DNA from 2 places in the Solibacillus sp. FSL K6-4121 genome. Region 1 is predicted to be linked to the other one. Evidence: predicted binding sites of a transcription regulator. Region 1 holds the regulator's gene; the other holds the start of a gene.

The links. The regulator NrdR, encoded in region 1, represses ribonucleotide reductase genes. The targets are predictions, from matches to a motif close to AACACNATATATNGTGTT.
Region 2: MHH95_RS15885 (vitamin B12-dependent ribonucleotide reductase) is a predicted target of NrdR. The motif match lies at 2,077-2,094, and genes of this name have one in related genera.

The regions. Positions count from the first base shown of each region.
Region 1 covers NZ_JBBOCS010000002.1:1,591,649-1,597,779, forward strand. The annotation lists gene dnaI (primosomal protein DnaI) at 349-1,290, opposite strand; gene MHH95_RS17750 (replication initiation and membrane attachment family protein) at 1,293-2,657, opposite strand; gene nrdR (transcriptional regulator NrdR) at 2,677-3,144, opposite strand; gene MHH95_RS17760 (glyceraldehyde-3-phosphate dehydrogenase) at 3,420-4,439, opposite strand; gene coaE (dephospho-CoA kinase) at 4,623-5,219, opposite strand; gene mutM (bifunctional DNA-formamidopyrimidine glycosylase/DNA-(apurinic or apyrimidinic site) lyase) at 5,232-6,104, opposite strand; gene polA (DNA polymerase I) at 6,117-6,131, opposite strand, start outside.
Region 2 covers NZ_JBBOCS010000002.1:1,239,325-1,245,455, forward strand. The annotation lists gene MHH95_RS15885 (vitamin B12-dependent ribonucleotide reductase) at 1-2,017, opposite strand, end outside; gene MHH95_RS15890 (lipoate--protein ligase family protein) at 2,269-3,102, opposite strand; gene MHH95_RS15895 (rhodanese-like domain-containing protein) at 3,202-3,585, shown strand; gene gcvPB (aminomethyl-transferring glycine dehydrogenase subunit GcvPB) at 3,715-5,196, opposite strand; gene gcvPA (aminomethyl-transferring glycine dehydrogenase subunit GcvPA) at 5,189-6,131, opposite strand, start outside.

The DNA.
Region 1 (6,131 bases):
CAGTCAAAATATTTGCATATTAAGGCAAAATAAAAAGCACCGTCCCTATAAAAGGGACGATGCTGTACGCTCGTGGTGCCACCCTTCTTCCTTCTTCGTCAATACGAATTAGAAGCTCTCGGTCAGTTAACGTACTGAGAAACGTTGACGGATTGGCCCCGTCACTGCTCGAAGGTAGTAAAGTGAAACGCTTGTGCTAGGAAGCTTGCAGCCGTGGCTCCCCTCTCTAAAAGCTAGTTCGTTAAACTTGTTGTCCTTTTCAATGCATTTTTTGTTTAATTACGTACAAAGTATACGCTCGATTTATAACAATTGCAACTGGTAAAAAGTAAATTTTTCTGTTATTTTTTATTCTCGGCGATTGACTCCATCCATCGCAACCGGAATTGTCACAGCTTTAATTCGTTCCATAATACGAGCAGCCTTTACGACTTCGATATCACCACGTTGTGATTGCGCTAAATGATGCTCCAGCCCTTTATAATCAAAGTTCGATGTAATAAATGTTGGTAATTCTTCACTCATTCGATAATGTAAAATCGTCCCAAGTATTTCATCACGTGTCCATGCCGACATCGTCTCTGCACCGATATCATCCAACATTAATACAGGCGCCTTTTTGACATAGTCTATTTTTTCATTCAAAGTATTGTCGCTAATCGCATTTTTCATTTCTCGTAAAAACTCAGGAACAAATACGACAACTGTTCTTACCTTTAGTGTTGCAAGCTCATTTGCAATCGCTCCAAGTACAAAGGATTTTCCTACACCGAATTTACCGTACAAGTAAAATCCTTTTTTCGGTAATTCTCCCGTTCGCTTATAAGTCGCGACAAATTCAGCTGCTTGTTCTGCAATACTAAGTCGGGAATGATTGTCGATTGCCAAATCTTTTAATGTTGCCTTTAATACATCTTTTGGCATATGCATGCTCGAAATCATATTGGCTACATCACGTCGTTCATCTTCACGAAGCTTTTGCTCACAAGGAACATACGTAATATCAATGACATTATGCGTTATAAATAGTTTCGGAAGATAACCTTGCAATAAATTTGTACATTGTCCTGTATGTCCATTTCCGCAACATCCTGTTGACTGTGAAATAAATTCGTATAATTTAGGTAAACTAATTTCAACCATTTCTTTCGTCACTTGCTGTTCATGTTCACGTAAAAACTGCTGAACTTTCGGATGTTCGATCGTCTCTCTGCGCATCGCTTCAAAACGTTCTTTAAAAGAGGGCATTTTTTTCTTGATTTGATTTAATTGATTATTAATCGGTTCTATTGTTATTCACCTGCCCTATCAAGCTTTTGTAATATTTTTAGGCGCTCCTGCTCGAAATCCACTGTACTGTCTTTTTCTGGTTGCTGCTGCTCATTGCGCTTGTAAAACCAGTCAGGAACTTGTTCATCTCGTCCACTTTTACGATTGTACGAAGGCTTCTTTTGGGAAGTAGCCGGTTGTTTGACCACTGAACTTTCCTGTTTCCATTTCGTATATTTATCGCGTTCTTCACGAGCTAAATCCATCGCCTCTTTAGCCGTCTTCAATTGCTTACGATTCCAGTGATCTGCGATTTTTTCTACATAGCTTTTCGGTAATTTCATATCTGTCGATAACATGACATATTCGAGCAGTACATTAGCCACTCCTATAGGCATGCTATACTTTACAACTAAATCTTCTGCAAGTTGAATTGAGGAAGGAATTGGTTCTTTTCCATTATTGATGTCACGCAACACTTGAACAGGCGGTGTTGTTTCCAAATAATGCAGAAGTTCTTGTTCTTTCGTCAAGTTTTCCGCGTGTAAAGTATCATTACTTTTCCCCTCGAATACTTTTGTCATGACAGGGGCTTCTGTAGAAACGGTCAATTTATAATAATCTGCTGCACAACGTTTTAAACGATCTGTCGTTAGTTTATTTTGCTCGTCCAATGCTTGTATTACCACTTTTTGCATTTGCAATGGTGTGAGATGATACAAAAAGGCAAGCTTTGCAATTGTTTCCTTTGCTTTCACAGTTAATGCAGCACTCGGTATTAACTGCTCAGATAAGCCAGCCTGCAGTAGCTTAAAATCAAATTGCTCATAATAAAATGGATAATCAATTTGCTTCGGTGTCATTGTTTCCAACTCATCCTGAGGCAGATTTTGATTAATCGGACGGTACACATCCATAAATGTACGTGTAACCTCTTCATACTGTTCTTTATTTGGCTGAGTCAAAAAGCGCTGACGTAATTTTCGATAAGCTCCCTCGCCAATTTTACTAAATAAGAACATCGATAAAAGCGGATCTTTAAAAAAGCTCGGTGCATCGAGTGGTCTTACTAATTCATATATAAAATGACGTTCATTAGCAGTATCCTTTCGCCAAGTACGCATTAAACCAATCGCTTCCAATGCAATTCGCGCTTCAAAAATCTTTTTCAAAGGCATCGACAATACATGCATCAAATAATAATGATTATATTGCTGAGGTGTATGATTTTCAGCTTCCGCCCATAGCGTTAAAAATAAACTTATCGGCTCCGGTCCTGTTAGGGGCTGATAAAATAGCGTTAATAATTGACGTTCATTTGTAGATAATGCGTGAGGGAGCGTTATTTCAAAATGATCTGTTGGCTGTATTTCTTTAAAGTGAACCATTTTGTCCCCCTCCTAAAACTTATTTGTCACTTGACTGGCGTGTCATAATTTCTTTTAATTCCTCGATAAATACAGTAATATCCTTAAATTGTCGATAAACGGATGCAAATCGTACATATGCAACTTCATCAACTGTTGCAAGACGATCCATTACCATTTCACCCACTTCTTCCGAGCGTACTTCTGCATTGCCAAGTCGACGTAATTCCTTTTCAATTGATAATACTATCTCTTCCAATTGATCTAAAGCAACCGGTCGCTTCTCACATGCCCGTATTAGTCCTCGCAATACCTTTTCACGGCTGAATTCTTCACGCGAGCCACCCTTTTTCACAACAATTAAAGGTGTTTCTTCTATTTTTTCAAATGTCGTAAAACGGAAAGCACACGATTCACATTCACGACGTCTTCGAATTTCTTTATTATCATCAACAGGTCTTGAATCTACAACACGTGTACCGTTGTATTGACAAGCTGGACATCTCATATTTTATTTCTCCTAAATGTTAGTTTATCTATATTATAACAAAAACAACGCGCGTGAAATAGTTCTTCATGCGCGTCGAAATTTTCCAAAAGGAAAGTGATTCAATTATATAGTGCCCTATCGATTCACACAATAGAAAATGCCTTTTGTAAAAATAAATATTCTACAAAAGGCAATAGTTTAGTTATATCCCGGCACTATACATGCCGAAAGAATCACTTACCGAATTTCGAATCAAGACTTTTCAATCTTTTTACTCGTAAAAAGAAATTAAATTATGCATTAACCGCTACTAATTCTTTGGCAATTTTATTTGCTAAGTCTACTACACGTGCAGAGTAACCCCATTCGTTATCATACCAAGCAATTACTTTTACTTTACGGTCACCTAAAACAATTGTTGTTAATCCATCAACTGTAGAAGAATATGTTGTTGTATTGTAGTCTGAAGATACTAATGGCTCCATTGAGAAGTTTAAAATACCGTTCATTTTGCCTTCAGCAGCTGCTTTAAATGCAGCATTTACTTCTTCTACTGTTACATCTTTTTCTAAATCTACAACTAAGTCCACCAATGATACGTTTGGTGTAGGTACACGTAAGGCCATACCGTGAATTTTACCATCCAATTCTGGCAACACTAAGCGTAAAGCTTTAGCTGCACCAGTTGAAGTTGGAATAATTGACGATGCACAGTTACGAGCACGACGTAAATCTTTATGTGGGTTATCAATGTTATTTTGATCATTTGTATAAGCATGTACAGTTGTCATTAAGCCATTTACAATACCAAATTCATCATTTAATACTTTTGCTACTGGAGCTAGGCAGTTTGTAGTACAAGAAGCATTTGAAATGACATCGTGTTTTGATAAATCTAATTTATCATCGTTTACACCTAACACTACTGTAATATCTTCATTTTTACCTGGAGCTGTTAAAATAACTTTTTTCGCGCCAGCTTCTATATGCTTTGCAGCGTTTTCACGGTCATTGAATTTACCAGTAGCTTCAATAACAATATCTACACCCATTTCAGCCCATGGTAATTTTAAAGGATCGCGTTCACTAACTAGCTCAACACGTTTACCGTTTACGATTAATGCACCTTCAACCGCTTCAACAGTACCTGGGAATACACCATGATTTGTGTCATACTTAATTAAATGTGCTAACGTTTCAGATGGGTAACTTGCATTTACTGCTACGATATTAACATCACCGCGCATCATCGCTTGTCGGAATACCATACGACCAATGCGGCCAAAACCATTAATTGCAATAGAAACTGTCATATTATTTAAATCCTCCTAAAAGTACGATTCATTCGTTTTATTTATTCGTTGATTAGTATAACACATATTCTAAAAAGGTGAACATATTTAACGCACATAAAAAAAGTTGTTATTTTCAGATAATACATACCCTAAAAATAAATGCCTTAACCCACTTCAAACAAAAACGGGCAAGGCATTATTTTATTTCAAAACATTCCATTCAAATAAAACATTTTGCAATTGAAGGGCAGTATCTTCCAAAGAGCCATTATTATAAATAACTACATCAGCTAGCGCTTCTTTATCTTTAACAGGAATTTGCGTAGCAATACGTGCTTTTGCTTCTTCTTCGGTCAAGCCATTTCGTTCCATTAAGCGTTCTAGTTGAACATCCTCCGTTACAGAAACTACGATAATCTTTTCAACAAAATGCTCGAGCTTGCTTTCGAATAATAATGGAATATCCATAAATACGTTTTTTTCACCGTAGGAAATAAACTCATCACGCTGGCGAATCATTTCTTCACGAATAGCTGGGTGAATGATGGCATTTAGTTGTTGACGCTTCGTTTCATCATGAAAAATAAGATTCCCTACTTTTGCGCGGTTCATTGTACCATCTTCAGAAATGACATCCTGTCCAAATACTTCTGCGATTTTCAAAAGCGTTGGACTTCCTGGCTCTACGACTTGTCGTGCAACTTGATCGGCATCAACAATTGGTAAGTTATATGACTGAATCATTTTTGCGACTGTACTTTTTCCACTTGCAATACTTCCTGTTAAACCTATAATCACAGTAATTCCCCTTTACTTTTGACATTGAGGGCAATATGTTGACGTCCTTCCCCCGATAACGATGGACTCTGTATTTGCTTCACATATTACACATTGTTTTTTTCCGTACATTTTTAAGCGATGCTGCATCGTACCTGCCCCACCGTTAATACTCCGATAGTCAGATATTGTAGAGCCGCCTGAGTCGATGCTTTCCTGAAGTACATCACAAATCACTTGAAAGAGCTCCATTTTTTTCTCTCTATTTAAGTCACTTGTCACACGGCCAGGATGAATGAATAATTTAAATAAAGCTTCAGTTGCATATATATTCCCGCAGCCTGAGATAACTTGACCGTCCATAATGACTTCTTTAATTGCCTTTTTCGCAAATTTCGGCTTTTCACTTTGCGTTAGGAAAAAATCACATGCGCTTTCATCAAAAGGCTCCGGTGCCATTTTCAGTAAAGGGGGATGATCTGCGAGTTCTTTTATAAAGCGTAATTCACCAAAACGGCGAATATCTGCATAGACAAGTAATTCTCCACTTGCTAAAGTGAATACTGCATGAATATGCTTCCGAAATTTTTCTTCCGCAATCTCCAGCACATCATTAACAACAAACCATGCACCACTCATCCCTAAATGATTTACTAAAATAAAACGTTCATCACTTTTCTTGAGATGAAAGAATATATATTTTGATCTGCGCTCCAATTTATCGATTATCATGTCGCGTACTACTAGTTCAAACTGTGAAGGCTTCGCATTTTTTACAATCGCCTGTTTCCCTGCTTCATGCGATGTATACACGACATCCGATAAAGAGACTGAAACAATCGTTTTTCCTTCTACTATTGGTCGTAAATCACGTACGACCCCTTCTACTTCTGGTAATTCCGGCATAACTGGTACTCCTTATTTCGCATCGTA
Region 2 (6,131 bases), 350 kb from region 1:
AACGGTAGTAAGTAAAGCTGAAGTAAGGTTCAAGCCCTGTTGCAACTCCGACCATTGTACCAGTCGATCCAGTTGGTGCAACCGTCAATAAATGCGAGTTACGAATACCGTTTGCCACAATATTTTCGCGAATATGCTGTGGCATTTTTTTCATGAAGCCTGTGTTAATAAATGCTTCACGTAAACGCGCTGTTTCTGCTTCTGTTTGTCCTTCTAGGAACGGGAAGCTTCCGCGCTCTGTTGCTAATTCAATTGACTGCTCATAAGCTGCAACCGCAATTGTTTTGAAGATTTGATCAACAAGTGCATTGCCTTCTTCAGAACCATATTCTTTTTCGCAATAGATTAGTAAATCCGCAAGCCCCATAACACCAAGACCTACACGACGTTCACCAAGTGCTTGCTTTTTATTTTCGTCAAGGAAGTAAGGTGTTGCATCAATTACGTTATCCTGCATACGTACGCCAACTTTTACTGTTTCACGTAACGCCTCAAAATCAACTGTTTTTGATTCCTTATTTGCAAACTTCGCTAAGTTTACTGCAGCTAAGTTACAAACAGAATATGGTGCTAATGGTTGCTCACCACAAGGGTTTGTCGCAACAACTTGCTGACCGTATGCTTTAGCGTTCGTCATGTCGTTTGCGTTATCAATGAAGAAAATCCCTGGTTCTGCAGCATATGTTGCACAAATATTAATCAAATTCCAAAGTTCTTTTGCTTTAATTGTACGGTATGTGCGCACTGGGTACCCAAGCTTTTCCCATTCGCGAACATCGCCAACTTCATGCCATTTTTCATTGTAATCTTTCATTTGCTCTGGCGTGTAGTTTGCTACATCCGGGAAGCGCAGTGGAAATTCTCCGTCATTTTCTACTGCTTCCATAAATTCTTTAGTTAATGTTACCGAAATATTCGCGCCCGTTAAGAAGTCTGCATTATGGACTGAATACGTTCCGCCATCACGTAGCTTCGTTTCAGCGTCACGGATAATCGCTTCATTAAATCCACCAAAACCTTCAATATTTTTATAGTTCACAATACCTTGATACATCGCATCTTCCTGCTGTGATAAAGGCTTGAATTTTAATTTTTCTTTTGCTAGACGAATAATCGATTCATCATCGGTATTCTCGATTAAATAACGTAGAATACGAGGGTTTTGCATTTTTGAAATGATAAACTCTACGATATCTGGATGCCAGTCTGCCAACATAATCATTTGAGCACCACGGCGAGAACCACCTTGCTCAACAAGATGTGTCAGCTTGGCAATATCATCAAGCCAGCTCACAGAACCACTTGATTTACCGTTTACACCGCGCGCTAATGTGTTACGTGGACGGAGCGTTGAACCGTTTGTACCAACACCGCCACCACGGCTCATAATTTCCATTACTTGCTTACGGTGGTCACTGATTCCTTCACGAGAGTCTGCCACAAATGGCATAACATAACAGTTGAAGAATGTTACTTCAGTTTCCGAACCTGCTCCATAAATTACACGGCCTGCTGGAATGAAGTTCATTGATACAAGCTGTTCGTAAAACTTTTCGAACCATTCTTTTCGCTTTTCTTCAGTTTTTTCTACAGATGCTAAGCCTGTTGCATTTCGCTTTGCAATCTGCTCATAGAAAATTTCCAAAGGCTTTTCAATAATATCTAAAGAGCGCTCAATTATTCCTGTTGTCTGCTCTTCTCCCTCTAGTACGTGGCGATAATCCTCTTCAATTTCAATAAGTGCACTCTTCTTATCGAGATCAATTGATTTGATAATACCTAGTCCACGTGCCGGGAATTTTGGATCCTGCTTTACTGTCAGTACAACAAAATCTCCTGCTTTTAATGTTTTCTTTTCTGTATCCTTAAAAGAATACCGGTCAATCATGACAAGACGCGACACACCTTTATGCGTAATATGCATATCTGGTGTAATCGGATGAACTTGAGGAAATTGCTTAATATCCTGATTTAACTGATTGAATGGGATGGATTGTTCTAAAACACTTACCACCATGCAAGCCCCCTTTGAACGCTATTTAATAATGTTAACATTCCCAACAAAAACGAGAATCAAACACCATATCTTGTGTTTGATTCATTAGGACTATCCCATATGTTGAGTTATATATAATTCCTTAAAAAAGATTACACCAAATATTTATTTCAATCAAGGGTTGATTTTTTTTAGTTTATGTTAAATCCCTGTATATCAACGTTTCGAGTATCAAAATTTTTTTCGTAAAAATAAAAACAAATGTTCGTAATCTATTTTTTGAAATTCCACTCATCGGTTAAATATTTTTTTTGCATTAATTGATCCACATATTGCTGTTGTTTTTCGTTTAATTCATAAAGAATCAATTCAATATTTAGCGCATCTTCAAATCCTTTTGAAAATGCATTTACACATTGCTCAATAGTAAATGGGACATCGACAAACTGATTCATCGCTACGGCCTTTTCAGGTAATTTTTTTCTCATTCTTTCTTTTGCCTCAGCAGAATCGAAATTAAATACCGATAATAACAATTCTTCATTTAAATCCAATAATATTGCACCATGCTGTAATATGACGCCTTTTTGACGTGTTTGCGCACTGCCTGCCACTTTTTTTCCTTCTACAACAAGCTCATACCAGCTTGGCGCATCAAAGCAAACTGCACTTTTCGGCTTTTTCAGATCATCAAGTTGCTCCTTCGTTTCAGGTACACTGAAATAGGCGTTTAACCCTAGCTGACGGAACCCCTGCAATATCCCTTCGCTAATAACACGATATGCTTCTGTTACCGTCTCTGGCATATTTGGATAACTTTCTGATACAATCACGGAATATGTTAGCTCCTGATCATGTAAAACAGCACGTCCACCTGTAGGACGGCGAATAAAACCTAAATTTTGCTTTTGGACTGCTTGTAGATTAATATCTTTATGTACTTGCTGAAAGTAACCGATCGATAAAGTTGCAGGATTCCATTCATAAAATCGAATGACAGGGGGGATTTCTCCTTCACTGTGCCAATCCAGCAAAGCTTCATCTAATGCCATATTAAATGCCGGGTTACATGGACCGGAATTAATAAAATACCATTGTTTTTTCATAATTTCTCGCCTCCAATAATACATTTTAGCAAACTGGCTCGACTAACTCTAGTTCATCTCTTATAATAGAAAGTACAGAAAGAAAGGGGCAATATCGCTGTGACAATTTTATACACGATTCTAGCAATTTTAGTCGTAATCGTTGCTTACGTAGTAATCAATTCAATGCGATTGAAAAAAGCGGTAACAAATTTAACGCAAGAACAATTTATTGAAGGTTATCGTAAAGCACAATTAATCGATTTACGCGAACCGAAAGAATTCGAAGCAGGCCATATTTTAGGCGCTCGAAACATTCCTATGACGCAATTCAACACACGTCATAAAGAAATACGTCCTGACCTGCCTGTATACCTTTACTGCCAAAATTCCGGCCGTAGTGCACGAGCAGCGCTATCTTTAAAGAAAAAGGGTTATAGCCAGCTTTATCAATTGCAAGGTGGCTTTAAAACTTGGACAGGTAAAGTAAAATCAAAAAACTAATCTTAAAGGCTCTCTAATTCATTAGAGGGCTTTTAATTTTGAGTTTCTACTATATATAAAGTGAATTGTAAGAAGTCTAACTTCTCCATTAGAAAAAGGGTCAGAATATCTCTGACCCTTTTGGTAATATTAAGACACTGTTACTTGTTCTTGTTTTTTATAACGTAATACTGGCGTTCTTGCAGCACGTGTCTCGTCTAGACGGTTAACAACTGTCGTATGAGGGGCTTCCTGAACTAACGCAGGATTATCTATTGTTTCTTGTGCGATTTGAATCATTGCATCACAGAATGCATCTAAAGTTTCCTTCGATTCTGTTTCAGTCGGTTCAATCATAATTCCCTCTTCAACATTTAATGGGAAGTACACTGTTGGTGGATGATATCCGAAGTCAAGCAGGCGTTTTGCAATATCCAGTGTTCGTACGCCTAATTTCTTCTGGCGACGCCCCGATAAAACGAACTCATGCTTACAATGACGGTTATAAGGTAAATCAAAATGCTCTTCTAAACGGCGCATCATGTAGTTTGCGTTTAGTACAGCATATTCTGTTACAGCCTTTAAGCCATCTGGTCCCATTGATCGGATATACGTATATGCACGGACATTAATGCCGAAGTTTCCGTAGTAAGGTTTCACACGACCGATTGATTGTGGACGGTTGTAATCGAAGTGGTATGTACCATCTTCTTTTTTCACTAATACTGGTTTTGGCAAGAATGGAATTAAATCCGCTTTTACCCCTACTGGACCTGAACCCGGACCACCACCACCGTGTGGACCTGTAAATGTTTTGTGTAAGTTTAAGTGAACACAGTCAAAGCCCATGTCGCCAGGACGTGCTTTACTCATAACGGCATTTAGGTTTGCACCATCATAGTAAACTTTTCCGCCAACACCGTGAACGATATTCGCCATCTCAATAATATTCTCTTCGAATAAGCCTAATGTGTTCGGGTTTGTCAGCATAAGCGCTGCTGTATCAGGACCGACAACACGTCGTAAATCTTCAAGATCAACTAAGCCGTCTTCACCTGATTTGATTGTGATTGTTTCAAAACCTGCAACTGTAGCAGAAGCCGGGTTTGTACCGTGCGCTGAGTCCGGTACGATTACTTTGTTACGGTGCCCTTCTCCATTTGCCTCATGGAATGCACGGATCATCATTAATGCTGTCCATTCACCATGTGCGCCTGCTGCCGGCTGTAATGTTACTTCATCCATACCTGTAATTTCCTGAAGGGATGTTTGCAGGTCATATAATAATTCCATTGCACCTTGTACTGTTGACTCATCTTGTAATGGGTGAACATTGGCAAAACCAGCATAGCGTGCAACCGTTTCATTGATTTTCGGATTGTATTTCATCGTACAAGAACCAAGTGGGTAGAAGCCTGAATCCACACCATGGTTACGACGGGAAAGTGCTGTATAGTGACGCATAATATCTAATTCAGAAACCTCAGGTAGCTCAGCTGCTTCTTGACGTACTAAATTTGATGGAATAAGCTCCTCAAGATCAAAATCAGGCACATCTAAAGGCTCTAAGTTGTAACCAATACGGCCTGGTTTTGTAATTTCGAAAATGAGTGTTTGGTTTTCGTTATTCATTATAAGCCCCCATTTCTGCAACTAGTGCATCAATTTCTTCTTTTGTACGTATTTCAGTAACAGCGATTAGTGCATGGTTTTCTAATTCAGGGTAAACTCGCCCTAAATCAAATCCACCGATGATGCCTTTTTCGATTAATGCTTTATTTAACTGTGTCACATTATGTTTTGTGTTTACTACGATTTCGTTGAAGTGTGCACCTTGATATACAACTTCGAATCCAGCTGCTTCAAACGCATTTTTTGCGTAACGTGTTTTCACGATATTTTGTTTTGCCATTTCCTGCATGCCTTGCTTTCCAAGTGCTGTCATTGCAACTGATGAAGCAAGAGCAAGTAACGCTTGGTTTGAGCAAATATTTGATGTCGCTTTATCACGACGAATATGTTGTTCACGTGCTTGTAATGTCAATACGTAACCTCTGCGTCCATCTTGGTCTACTGTTTCCCCAACTAAACGTCCCGGTACTTTACGCATCAATTTAGTCGTAACAGCGAAGTAACCGCAGTGTGGACCACCAAAAGCTTCGGAAATGCCGAATGGCTGTGCGTCACCAACTGTAATGTCCGCTCCTAATTTTCCTGGAGGTGTTAAAACGCCAAGTGCTAATGGATTTGCAGATACGATAAATAATCCTTTTGCATCATGTGTAATATCTGCAAGAGGTTGCAAGTTTTCAATTTGCCCGAAGAAGTTTGGATATTGCACGATAACGCCAGCTGTTTGATCGTCAATTAATCCTTTTAACGCTTCAACATCTGTTACACCGTCTTTTGTAGGGATTGTTACCACTTCAATTGATTGGCCGTATGCATACATCGTTACTACATCTTTATACTCTGGGTGTACTGCACCGGAAACTAAAAGCTTTTTACGGCGAGTATGGCCTGCAGCAAGCATTCCTGCCTCTGCTAACGCTGTACCACCATCATAC